4 regions of the Streptomyces sp. NPDC088810 genome follow, and region 4 is predicted to be linked to each of the others. Evidence: riboswitches for the same ligand, from Rfam matches in the RefSeq annotation. Region 4 holds a riboswitch; each other region holds the start of a gene.
The links. Region 4 has a riboswitch for cobalamin ahead of ACIP4Y_RS13690 (CbtB-domain containing protein). Riboswitches for the same ligand answer to the same signal wherever they lie in the genome.
Positions count from the first base shown of each region.

Region 1: linked by a shared signal. The riboswitch ahead of ACIP4Y_RS03655 (prenyltransferase/squalene oxidase repeat-containing protein) and the one ahead of ACIP4Y_RS13690 (CbtB-domain containing protein) in region 4 are both predicted to bind cobalamin.
Region 2: linked by a shared signal. The riboswitch ahead of ACIP4Y_RS06410 (cobalamin biosynthesis protein) and the one ahead of ACIP4Y_RS13690 (CbtB-domain containing protein) in region 4 are both predicted to bind cobalamin.
Region 3: linked by a shared signal. The riboswitch ahead of ACIP4Y_RS29060 (ribonucleoside-diphosphate reductase subunit alpha) and the one ahead of ACIP4Y_RS13690 (CbtB-domain containing protein) in region 4 are both predicted to bind cobalamin.

Region 1 covers NZ_JBIVJQ010000001.1:804,194-808,356, forward strand. Annotated here, with positions in the region: gene ACIP4Y_RS03650 (SCO2322 family protein) at 1-199, opposite strand, end outside; gene ACIP4Y_RS03655 (prenyltransferase/squalene oxidase repeat-containing protein) at 196-1,416, opposite strand; cobalamin riboswitch at 1,534-1,663, opposite strand; gene ACIP4Y_RS03660 (hypothetical protein) at 1,743-2,798, opposite strand; gene ACIP4Y_RS03665 (helix-turn-helix transcriptional regulator) at 3,049-3,642, shown strand; gene ACIP4Y_RS03670 (hypothetical protein) at 3,635-4,163, shown strand, end outside.
Region 2 covers NZ_JBIVJQ010000001.1:1,394,342-1,398,504, reverse strand. Annotated here, with positions in the region: gene ACIP4Y_RS06425 (lysozyme) at 1-220, shown strand, start outside; gene ACIP4Y_RS06420 (anion permease) at 364-1,617, shown strand; gene ACIP4Y_RS06415 (hypothetical protein) at 1,649-1,876, shown strand; cobalamin riboswitch at 2,002-2,144, shown strand; gene ACIP4Y_RS06410 (cobalamin biosynthesis protein) at 2,245-3,189, shown strand; gene ACIP4Y_RS06405 (cobyric acid synthase) at 3,186-4,163, shown strand, end outside.
Region 3 covers NZ_JBIVJQ010000010.1:257,239-261,401, reverse strand. Annotated here, with positions in the region: gene ACIP4Y_RS29060 (ribonucleoside-diphosphate reductase subunit alpha) at 1-1,560, opposite strand, end outside; cobalamin riboswitch at 1,686-1,820, opposite strand; gene mctP (monocarboxylate uptake permease MctP) at 2,049-3,677, opposite strand; gene ACIP4Y_RS29050 (DUF3311 domain-containing protein) at 3,674-3,937, opposite strand; gene ACIP4Y_RS29045 (GntR family transcriptional regulator) at 4,061-4,163, opposite strand, start outside.
Region 4 covers NZ_JBIVJQ010000003.1:632,456-636,618, reverse strand. Annotated here, with positions in the region: gene ACIP4Y_RS13705 (MFS transporter) at 1-1, opposite strand, end outside; gene ACIP4Y_RS13700 (histidine phosphatase family protein) at 241-822, shown strand; gene ACIP4Y_RS13695 (CbtA family protein) at 1,018-1,770, opposite strand; gene ACIP4Y_RS13690 (CbtB-domain containing protein) at 1,793-2,014, opposite strand; cobalamin riboswitch at 2,051-2,192, opposite strand; gene ACIP4Y_RS13685 ((2Fe-2S) ferredoxin domain-containing protein) at 2,294-2,671, opposite strand; cobalamin riboswitch at 2,732-2,855, opposite strand; gene ACIP4Y_RS13680 (superoxide dismutase) at 3,009-3,656, opposite strand; gene ACIP4Y_RS13675 (antibiotic biosynthesis monooxygenase family protein) at 4,043-4,163, shown strand, end outside.

The DNA.
Region 1 (4,163 bases), on a different contig from region 4:
ACCGGAAGCCCTGCACCGCGCCGTCGTCGGGGCGGACGGTCGCCGGCCCCTGGGTGGCGTACGTCCAGTGCCCGCCGGCGCGCTCCCAGAAGGACCAGTAGCGGTAGCCGGCGGCCCCGGCCGGCCCGGCGGAGGCGAGGAGTAGCAGCGCGGCGAGCCCGGCGGCGAGCACCGGCACGGCACGGCGGACGACGGTCACGGCCGGCGCTTCTTCCGGCCGCTCAGCAGGAAGCCGATACCGATGCCGGCGACGAGCCCGACGCCGACGATCCACCAGACACCGGTGTTCGAGTCGTCGGACTTCTCCGTGCTCTCCGAGTGCCCCGTGGCGGAGTCCATGTACGGGGCCGGGCCGAGCGCGTTGAGGGAGCTGACCAGGCTGGTGCCGTTGAAGTCGCCCGGCTGCTCGCCGATCGCGTGGGCGGCGAGGATGAGCTGGGCGTACGCGGCCGGGCCGCTCTGCACCGCCCACGGGCCGGCGTTCTTCTCCAGCCAGGCGTACGCCTTCTTCGCCGGCTCGGTCCGGCCGTCCGCGGCGAGCGCGACGACGGCGTCCGCGGTGTTGCCGTAGTCCGGCTGGTCCTTGGCGCCGGGCAGGGTCGACCGGAGGTGCCCGGTCTTCGCGAGGGTCGTCGCCAGGTACGCGCCGGCGTTGTCGGCGACCTGCTCGCGGGTGGGGTGGTCGGCCTCCGCGCAGGCGTCCTGCGCCGGGGACTTGCCGGCCTCCGCCGCGAACCCCTTGCCGAGCGCGCCCAGCACGCCGGCCGCCGTCGCGTCCGCGTTGGCGAGCAGCTTGCCCTTCTTGTCCGGCTGGTAGGCGAGGGCGCCGCCGCCGTCCTGGTCGCAGGGGATGGACCAGGCGGGCAGCGCGTCGTACGGCGACTTGCCGGACGTGTGGACGCTCGCCGGGTCGGTGCCGGCCGCGGTGAGCGCGCCGATGACGACGGAGGTGGAGTTGGCGTCGCTGGAGCCGCCCGGGTAGTAACCCCAGCCGCCGTCCTTGTTCTGCACGGACTTCAGCCAGTTCACGGCCTTGCCGACGGCACCGCCGTGTCCGCCGGTCGCGGCCAGGGCCTGGACGGCGGCGGCCGTGCTGTTGGTGTCGGACTTGGTCTTGCCGTCGCAGGGCTTGGCGGTGTCGGCGCGGAAGGCGGCGAAGGAGCCGTTCGCGCACTGCTGCCCGCCGAGCCAGTCCACGGCCGCGGGGGCGGGCCGGTAGCCGAGGGTGCGCTGGGCGAGCAGCGTGAGCGACTGCCGCCACACGCCGTCGTACGTCGGGTCGCTCTTGCCGTACAGGCCGTGCGGGACCGTCGCCTTCGGCGGCGCGGACGGGGACGGGTCGGCGGCCGTGGCGGGCGCGGCGGCGGCCAGCACGCCTACGGCGGCGAGAGCCGCGGCACTGCGGCGGACGTTCATGGTCGGCGACTGCCTCTCCTGTGGGGAGCCGGGCAGCGCACGGGAGACACCCCGGGCGGCTCGGCTCCGTAGACCTCGACGGTGCCGTGCGCGGCGGACCGCCGGCGCACGCGAGCCGGTCAACGTCCCGCCCGGGGCAGTCCGGCTCACCGCCCCTTCCGGCGGCACACGGTTGCGGGTCAGCGCCGGAATTACACCGGCTTCCCCCCGTACGGGTGTGATGACGACCCCGCCACTTTACCGGCCGCCCCGCGGAGGCCGAGGGGTGGCTGTGGGCACAGGGGGGCGGTGATTGGGGTCACGGGCCGGGGGGCGGTGGACGGGGCCTAGGCCGCGTACACGTCGGTCGTCGGCAGGACCGTTGCCGTCAGGTGGCGGGCCAGGCGGCGCAGGGCCGTTTCGCAGTCCGTGGGGTTGTCGGCCGTGACCACCCAGTGGGCCAGGCGGTCGCCGGTGTTCGCGTGCGGGGCCGCCGTCACCGGGGCGCCTGGGCGGTGGGTGAGGAGCATGCGGTCGGCGGCCGGGTCGTGGTCGGCGGCGGGGTCCAGGCGGAGGTGGGTCAGGCGGCCGGTCACGGTCGGGTAGGCGAACTGGACGGCGGCGGCACGCTGGCGGGTGGGGGTCAGTTCGGGGTGCCGGCCGGTGGCGAGGGCGGCCGCGGCGGCGGCCAGGTCGACACCGGTGGCGCGTTCCACGAGCAGCGGGATCAGGTCGCCGGGGAGGTGCGGGGCGACGTCGAGGACGCGGGGGCCGCGGGCCGTCAGCCGGAGGGTGACGTGCGCGACCGTGTGGGCCAGGCCCAGGGCGCGGACGGTCCGCTCGACGCACTGGCGCAGGAAACGGTTGTGCAGGAGGCCGTCGTGGGCGTGGACGCAGTGCCGCAGCGCGACACGGGCGGGCGGCGGGCCCGGGGTCGTACGGGTGAGGGCGACGATGCGGACCTCGTCGTCCAGGACCACCGTCTCGGCGGACACCAGCGGGTCGGGCGTCTGCTCCGGGTCACCGGGGCCGGCCGTCGGCAGCCGGTGCCGCAGGAGCAGGGCCTGTAACGCCACCGGGTCGGCGCAGGCCGCGGCCGTCTCGTACGGCAGGCCCGGTAAGCCCAGCCGGCCGGTGATCCGCGCGGCGGCGGCCAGGTGCTCGGTGGACCAGGTCAGGACGCCGGCGACCGGATGCCCGGCCGTGTGGGCCAGGACCGCCTCCGCCGCCTGGGTCTCCCGGGCCGGGTCGGCCGCGAGGTGCGCCGAGAGGTACGGGCGCGCCCAGGCGGGCGGGTCCGGGTCGACCAGGACGACCGGGCGGAGCGCGGCGATCCGGGCCAGCGGGAACTCGTCGCACGTCTCCCGGCGGCCGGCCCCGAGGAGCACGACGGGCTGCGCCATGGTGCCTGGACCTTCCTCGAGGAGAGGGCGGACAAGAAACACCCCGGGTGCCGCTCCCCCATAGGCGGCACCCGGGGCGGGTCGGATCTTGCTCTCCGTGCAGTGATCCTCACCCACGGCGCCCCTAACTGTCAACGATAGCTGCGTTATTAGGCAGGGAGCGTTGTCACGTCTGGTCGCCGAACGGGCGAACGGGTAGCCTCGCGTCAGCCCAGCCACCGAACGGATGACACGCCCAGGGGGGACCTCGGTGAGTGACGCCTACGCCTCGCTGGCCGATGTCCTGGACCGGCTCGGCGAGTTGACCGGCCGCCCCGGACGACTGCCGGAGGCCCTCGACGTGGCCGGCCTCTCCTACCGCACCGGCATCCCCGTGGGCGTCGTCGTCGAACTGCTCTCCGGCGGCCGGGCCCCCGAGGCCTGCCTGGCCCAACGCGTGCGCCAGCGGCTGGACTTCATCCGTGAGAGCCGGCGCCGCCCGGACGGCAAGCGGTACTCGCTGGACGAGCTGGCCCGGATCGCCGGAACCAGCCGGCAGTGGCTGAGCGAGTGGCGCAAGAGCGGGATGCCGAGCCTGGAACACGCCGACCGGCTGCGCCGCTTCTTCGGCCTGCCCGCGGGCTTCTTCACGGCGGACGAGCCGGAGGCGCTGCACGAGGCGCTGCAACCGGTGCTGCAGGCCCTGGAGGCCGAGGCGGACCCGCTGTTGCGGCTGCGCGAGAGCGGGCTGGTACGACTGGCCGCCCGGGCCCCGCAGATGAACGCCCGGCAGCTCGCCACCCTCGCCGACCTGGCCGAGATGATCATTGCCTCCGAGCGGGCGGAGGGCACCGGGCGTGCCTGAACCGACCGCCGGGGCCCCGAAGCCGGCCAGGCGTCCTCGGCCGGCGGCCCCCTCCAAGCACCCGAGGTCCCCGAGGCGCTTCCTCGACCGGCTCGTACGCGACACCGTCCGCGGCCTCACCCCGCCGACCGGGCCGGAGGCCTTCCTGCACGCGCTGTGCGCCACGCTCAGTCCCCAGCTGGACCGCCCGGTCCGGCTCAAGTTCGTCGCCTTCCCGCCGGGCCTCGACGTCTCCGGGATCACCCTGGCACGGGACGAGGACTACATCGTCGTGGTCGAGGAACGCGCCCCGGACCCGCACAAGTTCGTCATCGCCGGGCACGAGATCGGCCACATCCACTACGGCACGCTGGACGTGCACTACCCGGCCGGACTGCCCGCCGCCGCCCGCCGGCTGCTGTCCCGCGCCGAGGACGACGTCCCCTGGGACCGGGTGGCGGCCATGGCCACCCGCTCGCCCGCCGCGGCGGCGGCCGAGGCCGAGTGGGAGGCCGAGGAGTGCGGGCTGCGCCTGGCGGCGA
Region 2 (4,163 bases), on a different contig from region 4:
GACCCAGTGGTGGAAGCTGTGCACCGGGAACAGCCGCGCCTTCTCCTCCTCGAACCCCCTGTGGATCGCCCGGCACGGCACCTCGCGGCCGGGAACGCTGCCGGGCGGCTGGCACTACTGGACGTTCTGGCAGTACGCCACCACGGGCCGGCTGCCGGGTGACCAGAATCTCTTCAACGGCTCCCTGAGCCGGCTGCAGATCCTGGCGCGGGGCCGGTAGCCAAGCGGCGCCTGGGGCGAGGGACACAAGCGGAATCTCTCGCGCGCGTTACTGACACCCTCGCGCCCGCCTCAGTTCATCTTCCGTTCACCCAGGTTGCCTACGTTCGACCAGCCAATGACCTCGAACGATTGCCTGGGTAAATGGAAAGCTTCTCGCTGATCCTCGCGATAGTGGTCGTCACCGCTCTCGCGTTCGATTTCACGAACGGTTTCCACGACACCGCGAACGCGATGGCCACCACCATCTCCACAGGCGCCCTGAAGCCGAAGATCGCGGTGACCATGTCCGCCGTCCTCAATCTTGTGGGCGCCTTCCTCTCCGTGGAGGTCGCGAACACGATCTCCAAGGGTCTCGTCGACGAGACCGGCATCCGTCCCGAGGTCATCTTCGCCGCCCTGGTCGGCGCGATCCTCTGGAACCTGCTGACCTGGCTGGTGGGCCTGCCCTCCAGCTCCTCGCACGCCCTGATGGGCGGCCTGGTCGGCGCCACCGTCGCCTCCGCCGGCTTCGGCGCCGTCCACGGTGACGTCCTGGTCACCAAGGTGCTGCTGCCGGCCGTCGCCGCGCCGATCGTCGCGGGCCTGGCCTCGCTGCTGGCCACCCGGTTCTCCTACGGCATCGGCGGGACCGCGGACGGCGAGGCCACCCGCAAGGGCTACCGCGCCGGCCAGATCGCCTCCGCCGGCCTGGTCTCCCTGGCCCACGGCACCAACGACGCCCAGAAGACGATGGGCATCATCACCCTCGCCCTCGTGGCCGGCGGCTCGCTCGCCCCCGGCTCGAACCCTCCCACCTGGGTGATCCTCTCCGCCGGCCTGGCCATCGCGCTCGGCACCTACATCGGCGGCTGGCGCATCATCCGCACCATGGGCAAGGGCCTGACCGACCTGGAGCCGCGCCAGGGCTTCGCCGCGCAGACCAGCGCCGCGACCGCCATCCTGGCCTCCTCGCACCTCGGCTTCTCCCTCTCCACCACGCACGTCGTCTCCGGCTCGGTGATGGGCGCGGGCCTGGGCCGCAAGGGCGGTGTGGTCCGCTGGTCCACCGCGACCCGCATGTTCGTCGCCTGGGCGCTGACCCTGCCGGCCGCCGCGCTGGTCGGCGCCGGTGCCGAGTTCGTCACCGGCCTGGGTGACTGGGGCACCGCCGTCGTCGCCGTCTTCCTCGTCGCCGCGAGCGCCGCGATCTGGAAGATCTCCCGCCGCGAGGTCGTCGACCACACCAACGTGGTCGAGGAGACCGACGAGCCGGCCGGCGTGGTCACCACCGCCATCGCCGCCGTGATCCCGCCGCCCACCGGCACGGTCGCCGCCGATCTGGACCTCGCGTTCCCGCAGCAGACCACCGCCCCCGCCGAACCGGCCACGGCCAGCCCGCCGGCCGCCGCGGTCTGACCCCGAGCACCCGGTTACCGAAGGAAGCACTATGAAGATCGACTGGGCAGCCCTGGGCTCCGTGTTCGGCGTCAGCCTCGTGGTCACGGTGGGCCTGGTGGCCCTGTTCACCCTCGGCATCGCGGGCCTGAACCGCCGCGAGAAGGCCGTGGCGCAGGGCGGCTCCGCCGGCCTCGCCGTCACCGGCGCCTACCTCTGCTTCGCGGCGTGCGCGGCGGCGGTGGCGTACGGCATCAACCTGATCGTGGCCAAGGCCTGACCGATCCACCCAAAGGCTCCCCTCCCCGCGGAGGGGAGCCTTTGCCGTAGCCCCGAACGGCCCGCACGCCCCGCGGTGTGGGGATCGGCACACTCTCCCCTCCCAGGTCAAAGGCAAGTTGACGGCCGTTCCGGGGGCGTGGTGGACTGCCCGGGCCATGTACGGCGGCAGGAGAGGAAGCCGGTGCGAATCCGGCGCGGTCCCGCCACTGTCACCGGGGAATGAACCCCGGGAGCCAGGAACTCTCACCGCCGATTCACGTCGAACCAGGGCGCGGACACCCTGAGTGAGGACACATATCGCCATGCTCGGCTGCCCATCGAGGACCCGTACCAGGCCCGTTCCCGTCCCCACGGCCGGTTGAGCCGATGGGTGCCGATCGCACATACGCGTACGGCGCCGCCGCCGGCGTCCTGGGGGACCTGCTTCTCGGCGATCCGCGCCGCGGGCATCCCGTCGCCGCGTTCGGCCGGGCGGCGGGCGCCGTGGAAGGCGCGTTGTGGCACGACCACCGCGGCTGGGGCGCCCTGCACACCGCCGTGTGCGCCGGCGGCGCCGTCGCGCTCGGGGCGCTGGCCGCGCGTGCCGTACGCCCCTCCCGTACCGCCTCCGTCGCGCTGACCGCCGCCGCCACCTGGGCCGTCGTGGGCGGCACCTCGCTCGCCCGGGAGGCCCGCACGATCGGGCGCGCGCTGGAGTCCGGGGACGTCGAGGCGGCCCGGGCGCGGCTGCCCCACCTGTGCGGCCGGGACCCGCAGGCGCTGGACGCCGACGGCATCGCCCGGGCCGTGGTCGAGTCGGTCGCGGAGAACACCTCCGACGCGGTGGTGGGCGCCCTCGTGTGGGGCGCGGCGGCCGGGGTTCCGGGGCTCCTCGGCTTCCGGGCGGTCAACACCCTGGACGCGATGGTGGGTCACAGGTCGCCCCGCTTCCGGCGCTTCGGCTGGGCCGCCGCCCGCCTCGACGACGTCGCCGGCTGGCCGGGGGCCCGGCTGACCGCCGTACTCGCCGCCGCGGCCGGACCGGATCCGCGGGGCGCCCTGCGCGCCTGGAAGGCCGACGCGCGCCGGCACCCGAGCCCCAACGCCGGGCCCGTGGAGGCCTCCTTCGCGGGTGCCCTCGGCGTCCGCCTGGGCGGGACGCTCTCCTACGGCGGCCGGGTCGAGCACCGCCCGGTGCTCAACGGCGCCACCGGACGGCCGGTCCGGGTCACCGACATCGACCGGGCCGTACGGCTCTCCCGCCGCGTCGGCCTGCTCGCCCTCGGCAGCACGCTCGCCGTGCGCCGACTGCTGAAAGGACGCGGGAAGTGAACGGTGGTCTCCTCGTCGCCGGCACAACCTCCGACGCCGGCAAGAGCGTCGTGACGGCCGGTATCTGCCGCTGGCTGGTCCGCCAGGGCGTGAAGGTCGCGCCGTTCAAGGCCCAGAACATGTCCCTCAATTCGTTCGTGACGCGCGAGGGCGCCGAGATCGGCCGGGCGCAGGCGATGCAGGCCCAGGCCTGCCGGATCGAGCCGACCGCGCTGATGAACCCGGTGCTGCTCAAGCCCGGCGGCGAGCAGAGCAGCCAGGTGGTGCTGCTCGGCAAGCCGGTGGGCGAGCTGAGCGCGCGCGGGTACCACGGCGGGCGCCAGCAGCGGCTGCTGGGCACGGTGCTGGACTGCCTGGCCGAGTTGCGGGGCACGTATGACGCGGTGATCTGTGAGGGGGCGGGCAGCCCGGCCGAGATCAACCTGCGGCGGACCGACATCGTCAACATGGGGATCGCGCGCAACGCGCGGCTGCCCGTGCTCGTCGTGGGCGACATCGACCGCGGGGGTGTCTTCGCGTCCTTCTTCGGCACGGTCGCCCTGCTCTCGCCGGAGGACCAGGAGCTGATCGCCGGGTTCCTGGTGAACAAGTTCCGCGGCGACGTCTCCCTGCTGGAGCCCGGCCTGGACATGCTCCGGGATCTCACCGGACGGCGGACGTACGGTGTGCTGCCCTTCCGGCACGGGCTCGGCATCGATGAGGAGGACGGGCTGCGGGTGTCGCTGCGGGGCACCGTACGGGAGTCCACGGTCACGCCCCCGGTCGGCGAGGACGTGCTGCGGGTCGCCGTGTGCGCGATCCCGCTGATGTCCAACTTCACCGACGTGGACGCGCTGGCCGCCGAACCGGGTGTCGTGGTGCGGTTCGTGGACCGGCCGGAGGAGCTGGCGGACGCCGACCTCGTGGTGGTCCCGGGCACGCGCGGGACCGTACGGGCGCTCCAGTGGCTGCGGGAGCGGGGGCTGGCCGACGCC
Region 3 (4,163 bases), on a different contig from region 4:
GCGCAGCTTGAAGAAGACGTCCTGCAGGCCCATCGCGCCGAGGCCGACCGGGCGCCACTTGGCGTTGGAGCGGCCCGCCTGCTCGGTCGGGTAGAAGTTGATGTCCACCACGCGGTCGAGGAAGGTCACGGCGGTGCGGACGGTCTCGTCCAGGCGCTCCCAGTCGATGTCCTCGCCCTGCACGAAGGCGCCGAGGTTGATGGAGCCGAGGTTGCAGACGGCGGTCTCGCCGTCGCTTGTGACCTCCAGGATCTCGGTGCAGAGGTTGGAGGAGTGGATGACGTTGCCGGGCAGGGCGGTCTGGTTCGCGGTGCGGTTGGCGGCGTCCTTGAAGGTCATCCAGCCGTTGCCGGTCTGCGCCAGGGTGCGCATCATCCGGCCGTACAACTCCCGCGCGGGGAGCGTCTTCTTGGCCAGTCCGGCGGCTTCGGCCTTGCGGTAGGCGGCGTCGAACTCCTCGCCCCACAGGTCGACCAGTTCGGGGACGTCGGCGGGGGAGAACAGCGACCACTGCTCGTCGGCGTTGACCCGGCGCATGAACTCGTCCGGGATCCAGTGCGCGAGGTTGAGGTTGTGGGTGCGGCGGGCGTCCTCGCCGGTGTTGTCCCGCAGCTCCAGGAACTCCTCGATGTCGGAGTGCCAGGTCTCCAGGTAGACCGCGGCCGCGCCCTTGCGCCGGCCGCCCTGGTTCACCGCGGCCACGGAGGCGTCCAGGGTCTTCAGGAACGGCACGATGCCGTTGGAGTGCCCGTTCGTCCCCCGGATCAGCGAACCCCGCGAGCGGATGCGGGAGTACGACAGGCCGATGCCGCCGGCGTGCTTGGAGAGCCGGGCGACCTGGTGGTAGCGGTCGTAGATGGAGTCCAGCTCGTCCAGCGGCGAGTCCAGCAGGTAGCAGGACGACATCTGGGGGTGCCGGGTGCCGGAGTTGAACAGGGTGGGGGAGGACGGCAGGTAGTCCAGGCGGCTCATCAGGCCGTACAGGGACGCGACTTCGTCCACCGAGCGGGTCGTGTCGTCCTCCGCCAGACCGCTCGCCACGCGCAGCATGAAGTGCTGGGGCGTCTCGATCACCTTGCGGGTGATCGGGTGGCGCAGCAGGTAACGGGAGTAGAGGGTGCGCAGGCCGAAGTAGCCGAACCGGTCGTCGGCGGAGGCGTCGACCAGCGCGTCGAGCCGCTCGGCGTGCAGGCGCACGAACTCGGCGGTGCGGTCGGCGATGAGGCCCTCGCGGTGCCCGACCACGACGGACTCGGTGAAGGACGTCACGCCCTGCGAGGCGGCCTCGTCCCGGATGGTGAGGGTCAGCAGCCGGGCGGCCAGCTTCGAGTAGGCGGGGTCCTCGGAGATCAGGCCGGCGGCCGCCTCCGTGGCCAGCTCACGCAGCTCCGCCTCGTCGGCCCGCGCGGACCGGCCGCGCAACGCGGCGGCGGCGATCCGGCCCGGGTCCGCGTCGGGCAGGTCGGCGGTCAGCTCGGTCAGGGTCCGCAGCAGTGCGGTACCGGGACCGTCGGTCTCCAGCTCGCTGACTGAAGCCGGGTCGGCTGGCGCGATGGTCACGTGGGGCTCTCCCTCGCTCGGCACGGGGGCCTGGCGGAGGGCAGGGGGCAGCCACGAGCGCGCACGGCGTCGCGTCCACCGGCCCACTCCACGAGGCCCGGACGTTCAGAACCCACCCGGACCGGACGTCCGGGTGTGCTGCCGACAGGTCCTCGGACTCAACAGGCGTGCGGATGCACGCAGGTACACCGTTGCGGGACAGTTCCGGACTCACACCGGATTCCCCTGCGGCGACAGCGATCACGAGCATACATCTAGTGCCGGGTTCCCGTGGCACCCCCAGATGTTGTGCCGGTCCGGTGTCGGAGAGGCAACTCGTACGTCGGCCTGTCCCGGCCGCAGGGCCGGCCGGGGGCCACCGGAGGCGACGACGGTGTCATGGGCCCCGGCTGTGATCGCGCCCGGTCGTCGTACGCGTCGGGAGCGGCCCGCCGGTACGACGACGGGCCGCCGGAGGTGCCTCCGACGGCCCGTCGAGCGGCGGCTGCCTAGTGGCTGGCGCCTGCGGTCGCGGGGGGCAGCTCCACCTGGACGCCCGGGTCGCCGGCGTCGGCCGTGTAGTCCTCCGGCCTGGTCTCGTCGACGCCGTCGGGGGCCTTCACGGCCCGCAGGACGACGGTCAGGACCACGGTCACCGCAACGTTCAGGACGAACGCCGTCAGGCCGATGTAGCCGATCTCGCCGATGCCCGGGATCTCCTTGGCGTTGCCGCCGAAGTGCTTCTGGGTCGGCGAGGCGATGCCGTACGCGGCGGCCGTGCCGTAGATCATGCCGACCGCCCAGCCGGTGAGCAGTGCCCAGCGGTGGAACCAGCGGGTGAACAGGCCGCCGACCAGGGCCGGGAAGGTCTGCAGGATCCAGATGCCGCCCAGCAGCTGGAAGTTGATCGCGACGGTCTTGTCCATGGTGAGGACGAAGACCAGGGCGCCGACCTTCACCAGCAGCGAGACCAGCTTGGAGACCTTGGTCTCCTGCGCGGCCGTGGCGTCGGGCTTGATGAAGTCCTTGTAGATGTTGCGGGTGAAGAGGTTGGCCGCCGCGATGGACATGATTGCCGCCGGGACCAGGGCGCCGATGCCGATCGCCGCGAAGGCCACGCCCGCGAACCAGTCCGGGAACATGTCCTCGAACAGCTGCGGGATGGCCAGCTGGCCGTTGGTGACCTTCACTCCGGCCGCGATCGCCATGAAGCCCAGCAGGGCCAGCAGACCCAGCATGAGGGAGTACAGCGGCAGGATCGTGGTGTTGCGGCGGATCACCTCACGGCTCCTGGACGACAGGGTCGCGGTGATCGAGTGCGGGTACATGAACAGCGCCAGCGCGGAGCCGAGGGCCAGCGTGGCGTACGTCCACTGGTTCGCGTCCGCCGGCGCCAGCGCGCCGCGCGGCTTGTTCGTGGCCGGATTCACCTGGCTGAACGCGTGGCCCGCCTTGGCGAAGATGTCGTCGAACCCGCCCAGCTTGATCGGGATGTAGATGATCGCCACACCGATGACGATGTAGATCAGCGTGTCCTTGACGAACGCGATCAGCGCGGGGGCGCGCAGGCCGGAGGAGTACGTGTAGGCCGCCAGCACACCGAAGGCGATCAGCAGCGGCAGGTCCTTCACGAACCAGTTGGTGTTCTCGCCGCCGCCGACGCCCATCACGTCCAGCACCGCCTGGATGCCGACCAGCTGGAGCGCGATGTACGGCATGGTCGCCAGGATGCCGGTCACCGCCACCGCCAGCGACAGGCCCTTCGAGCCGAACCGGCCGCGCACGAAGTCGGAGGTGGTGACGTACCCGTGCCGGTGCGAGACCGACCACAGGCGCGGCAGGAAGGTGAAGATCAGCGGGTACACCAGGATCGTGTACGGCACCGCGAAGAAGCCGGACGCGCCCGCCGCGTAGATCGCCGCCGGTACCGCGACGAAGGTGTACGCCGTGTACAGGTCACCGCCGAGCAGGAACCAGGTGATCCAGGTGCCGAAGGACCGGCCGCCCAGACCCCATTCGTCCAGGGACTGCTCGTTCTCGGCCCTGCGCCAGCGCGCGGCCAGGAAGCCCATGACCGTGACGGCCAGGAAGAAGAAGATGAAGACGCCGAGCGCGACGCCGTTGACGCCGTCCTTCACTTCGCCGCACCCCCCTGCGCGCCCTGGCGGGAGCGCTGGTCACGCTGCCAGAGCTTGTACGCCAGCATGGTGAGCGCGGTGGAGATCAGCACCCAGAGCATCTGGTACCAGTAGAAGAACGGGATCCCGATGAACGCGGGATCCGTCTTGGCGTACGAGCCGACCCAGAGCATCGCCACGAAGGGCGCGACGAGACACAGGGCGATGATCACCCGGCCCGGTGTCACCACCGGCGGTCTCACTTCAGGCGTTTCGGACATGCCACGGCTCCGTCCCCTCGCTGATCACCTGTGTAATGCGCAGGCAATCTAGGTGACGCCGTCGTGGGAGTGGAAGACCTCGTCCGCATATCGGTATCTCGATTCGGCGAACGTGCCCGGCGGTTACTCCGCGGGCCGCTTCAGCCGGGCCACGAACTTGTACCGGTCACCGCGGTACACCGAGCGCACCCACTCCACCGGCTGGCCCTCGCGGTCCAGCGAGTGG
Region 4 (4,163 bases):
CGGCGCCTCCGCAACCCCCATGCCGAAGCATGCCGCACACCGTCGCCGCACCGGGCCTCGTGCAGCCGAGGCCTGCGTATCCGCGGATGGTGCACCTCGTGCGGATGCTAAGTTCGCGAGGGCGCGGCACGCGGTGGGCGGCTCGGAGGACGAGGAGGTGCTCGCCGCCGGTGCCGGCGTCCGCAGGGGCCTTGCCCGGCCGAGTCCCGCGCCCAGGACACCAGTGACAGGAGCGACCGTGTGACCAGCCGAGTCCTTCTCGTCTCGCCCGCCATGAGCGTCTCGCTGCGGCAGGCCCGCTTCGACGACGGCGGCTCTCTCGACGACGGCGGTGCGGCGCGGGCCCGTTCGGCGGCCGGGTCGCTGCCCTCCGCGGCGCGGGTGCTGGTCTCCCCCGGCGTGCGCTGTCGTGAGACGGCCGCGGCACTGGGTCTGGACGGCGTGCCGGCAGCGGACCTGGCCGGTCTGGATGTGGGCCGCTGGCGGGGCCGCACGCTGGACGAGGTGGGGGCCGCCGAGCCGGAGGCGGTGGGGCGCTGGCTCACCGACCCCGCCTGCGCACCCCATGGCGGCGAGTCGGTCCGGGACCTGTGCGGACGGATCGCGCGCTGGCTCGCCGACGCCCGAGCCGTGGAGGGTCGTACGCTCGCCGTGGTCGAACCGGAGGTGGTGCGGGCCGCGGTCGTGGAGGCGCTGAACCTGTCTGCCGCGCTCTTCTGGCGTCTCGATGTGCCACCGCTGACCGTGACCGAACTCAGCGGCCGGACCGGGCGGTGGAATCTGCGGCTGGGGCGTCCGCTGGCGGCGCCGCACGCGGACTAGGGTCTGCCGGCCCGCGCTGCGCGGTGCCGGCGGAGCAGACGCGGCCACCGTGCAGCGCAGACAGCCGCGGTCGGGCACCCGGCGCGGCTGGGGGTGTCGTGCCGCTGCCGGGGCGGGCCCGGTGAGCGTCGGTGTCCGGAGAACGCCGGAGGGCCCCCGGTTGGTTCCGAAGGGCCCTCTGTCGTCCGGAAGAGGTCAGTGCGCGGCCGGAACCGCTCGCGCGCTCTCGGCCCTGACCGGCCGGGGGTTCAGCAGCCGCTCGGCCAACTCGCCGAAGGCGAGCCCGAATCCGCCCCACAGGACGGCCTGGATGGCCAACGCGGACAGCCGGAACCGCCACAGCAGGGTGGCCGGGAAGTCCTGCGGCACCTCGTTGACGGCCGGCAGGAACGCGTAGGCCAGACCGACGGCGACGGCGAACGCGGCCACCGCGGCCACGGTCGCCCACCAGGTGCCCAGCGCGGGCGCCAGGCGTTTGCCGAGGAGGGTCGCGGCGACCGCCAGGAGGACGCCGAGCAGCATCATCAGGAAGTACAGGCTGGTCCGCTTGCCGATGGTGTCGGGGTCGCCGACCGACGGCGGGTTGGCCGGGTACTTCAAAAACGGCACGACGTACACGGTGAGCAGCGCGCAGCCCGACAGCAGCAGTGCCGTGGCGCGCGGGCCGAATCGGCCGACCCGGCCGAGCGCGAAGCAGAAGGCGAGCGCGGCGATGCCGCCGAAGGCGACCCCGTAGACGAGGACGCCGGTGGCGAGGCCCGCGGTGGACTGGAGGGAGCGCGAGACGACTTCCGCCTCGTGCTCGTGGGAGTGGGCCTCCTCGAAGCCGATCGCCTTGTCGACGCTCGGCTCACCGAGGAGATAGGCCGCGATCAGGGCGAGCACGCCGGCCGCGAGGCCGGCGAGCATGCCCCGTACGAGGAGGTTCCGTACGGTTGCGGAATTCATGGGCGGGCGGTGTCCCCTCGCGTCAGTGGCAGGGGAAACCGAGCAGATGGCGGGCGTCGTGCACCCATTCGTGGACGTCCGTGCCGTTGAACACGGAGGTGGCGCCCTGCTCGGCGCCGACGAAGTAGAGCAGGACCAGCATCAGGATGCCGAAGAAGACCGCCCAGGGAGCTATCGCCTGCAGCGGCAGCTTGGCGGGGACGGCGGGCGTGGTGGCTGTCGGCGGGGCGACGGTCTGCGCCATGGCAGAACCTCCTCTGGGAATTCGCGTCCCATCTCGGTGGTGCACAGGACGACGGCCCCGGGTCTGACTCGCGAGCACCCTCGCGGGGCCCGCACACAGTGGCGCGACCGTTCCGGATTCTCACCGGCTTCCGTCATGCCGTCGTCGATATCGGACAGACCGTACCGCGGGACCGGCACCCCGCCAAGACCGCCTCCGACCGGCGTGATCTTCCTCTCGTGCCGGGTGGGCGGCCGTGTGCCCGGTGGGTCGGCGGTGGCGCGATTCGACTGGTCCCGCTCAGGGTTCCGCGCGCCGGCGCGGTGGGGTGAAGGCGTACAGGTCGAGGATGTCCGGCCGGGGCGCCACGCCCGGACCGCCGGCGCGTACCCAGGTGACGATGTCCTCGGTCGCGGCCGGGTCGTTGACCAGCCCGAGCCAGACCGGTCGCGCGCCGGCGGCCCGGCCGGCCGCGGAGGGCTGTACGACGATGACGTTGGCCTGGTCGCACACGTCGAGGCAGTCGGAGATGCGCACGGGCACCTCCGCCCGCAACCGCGCGGTCTGCGCCGCGTGATCACCCGTCACCTTCGGGCTGCCACAGCAGCAGTCCCGGCACACGACGACCCGGCACGGCACCGGTCCGCCCGCTGTCTCTTCCGTCGGCCTGTCGGGCATACCGCGCCGCTCCCCTCCCGGGGAGATCCGCCCCGGTGTCGCCTGAGGAGGCGACCGCGTGAGTCTCCTGGCTCCCGGGTCGTCGCCCGTCCCGCCTTCCCGCCCCGCTCGGGGGCGGTGGCCTGCCGGGACTCGCTCACCGGTCACAGTGGCGGGACCGCGCCGGATTCGCACCGGCTTCCTCGGACCGCCGTCGCCTTGTGTCGCCGGTCATCATGTCATCACCGGTGGCGGCCCGTCACCCGGCCGCCGTTCGGAGGGGCTCCCGCGGGAGCCCCTCGCCTGCCGTGAACGGTGAGAAGACGATCACGAGCAGGACCCTTCCGGGACTACGGCGTCACGGGGCGAGCAGCAGCAGATCCGTGCGGGACTTGGCCGCCTCGTAACGACGGGCCACGTCCTGCCAGTTGACGACCTGCCACATCGCCTCGATGAAGTCCACCTTCTGGTTCTTGTACTGGAGGTAGAAGGCGTGCTCCCAGGCGTCGAAGACCAGGATCGGGGTGGAGCCCTGGCCGACGTTGCCCTGGTGGTCGTAGACCTGCTCCACGATCAGGCGTCCGCTCAGCGGCTCGTGGGCGAGTACGCCCCAGCCCGAACCCTGCGTGGTGGCCGCGGCCTTGGACAGCTGGGTCCTGAAGGCGGCGAAGGAGCCGAAGGACTCCTTGATGGCCTCGGCCAGCTCGCCGACACCGTCGGCGGCTAGGGGCTCGCCACCGCCGTCCTTCGGACCGGTCATGTTCTGCCAGTAGATGCTGTGCAGGATGTGCCCGGAGAGATGGAAGGCCAGGTTCTTCTCCAGGCCGTTGATCGACCCCCAGGCGTCCTTGTCCCGTGCCTCGGCGAGCTGCTCCACGGTGTCGTTCGCGCCCTTCACATAGGCCGCGTGGTGCTTGTCGTGGTGCAGCTCGATGATCTCCGGGCTGATCACCGGTGCGAGCGCCGAGTAGTCGTACGGAAGCTCCGGGAGCGTGTACAGCGCCATGTCCAACGTCCTCCGACATTATTGCGAACGAGATGCAAGTGCACGTTAACAGCAAGAACAGCCGCATGCCGATCAGGCCTTGGACCTAGGACTCGTGACGTCGGCCGGCACGGCAGCGCCCACCGCGCCTGCCGGGTGGCGTCGCCGAGCGGGAGAGCCAGCGCGGCGAGTGCACGTCAGTTCCCCTGATCGTGTACCCCGGCTCCGTGTCATGGCCGGGACCCTGCGCGGACCACGCGCGTCGGGCCGTCAGTCACCCGATATGACTAATGACGCAGCGTGCACCCCTTGTCCCCACTGGGCCGTCCCCCGTTCGGAGTTGCAGCCGTCCGAGGGACATGAGTCCGTTGGTGTCGTGTCCGTCCGGCTCTCACTCAGGAGGAGACATGGGCGCCAACGACAACGGCCGATCGGCCGACAAGCTGAGCGTGGTTTTCGCGGTCCGCGTGATCGAGGGCGGCGAACAGGGATTCCTGGATCTGTACGAGCAGCTCCGGAAGTCCGTGT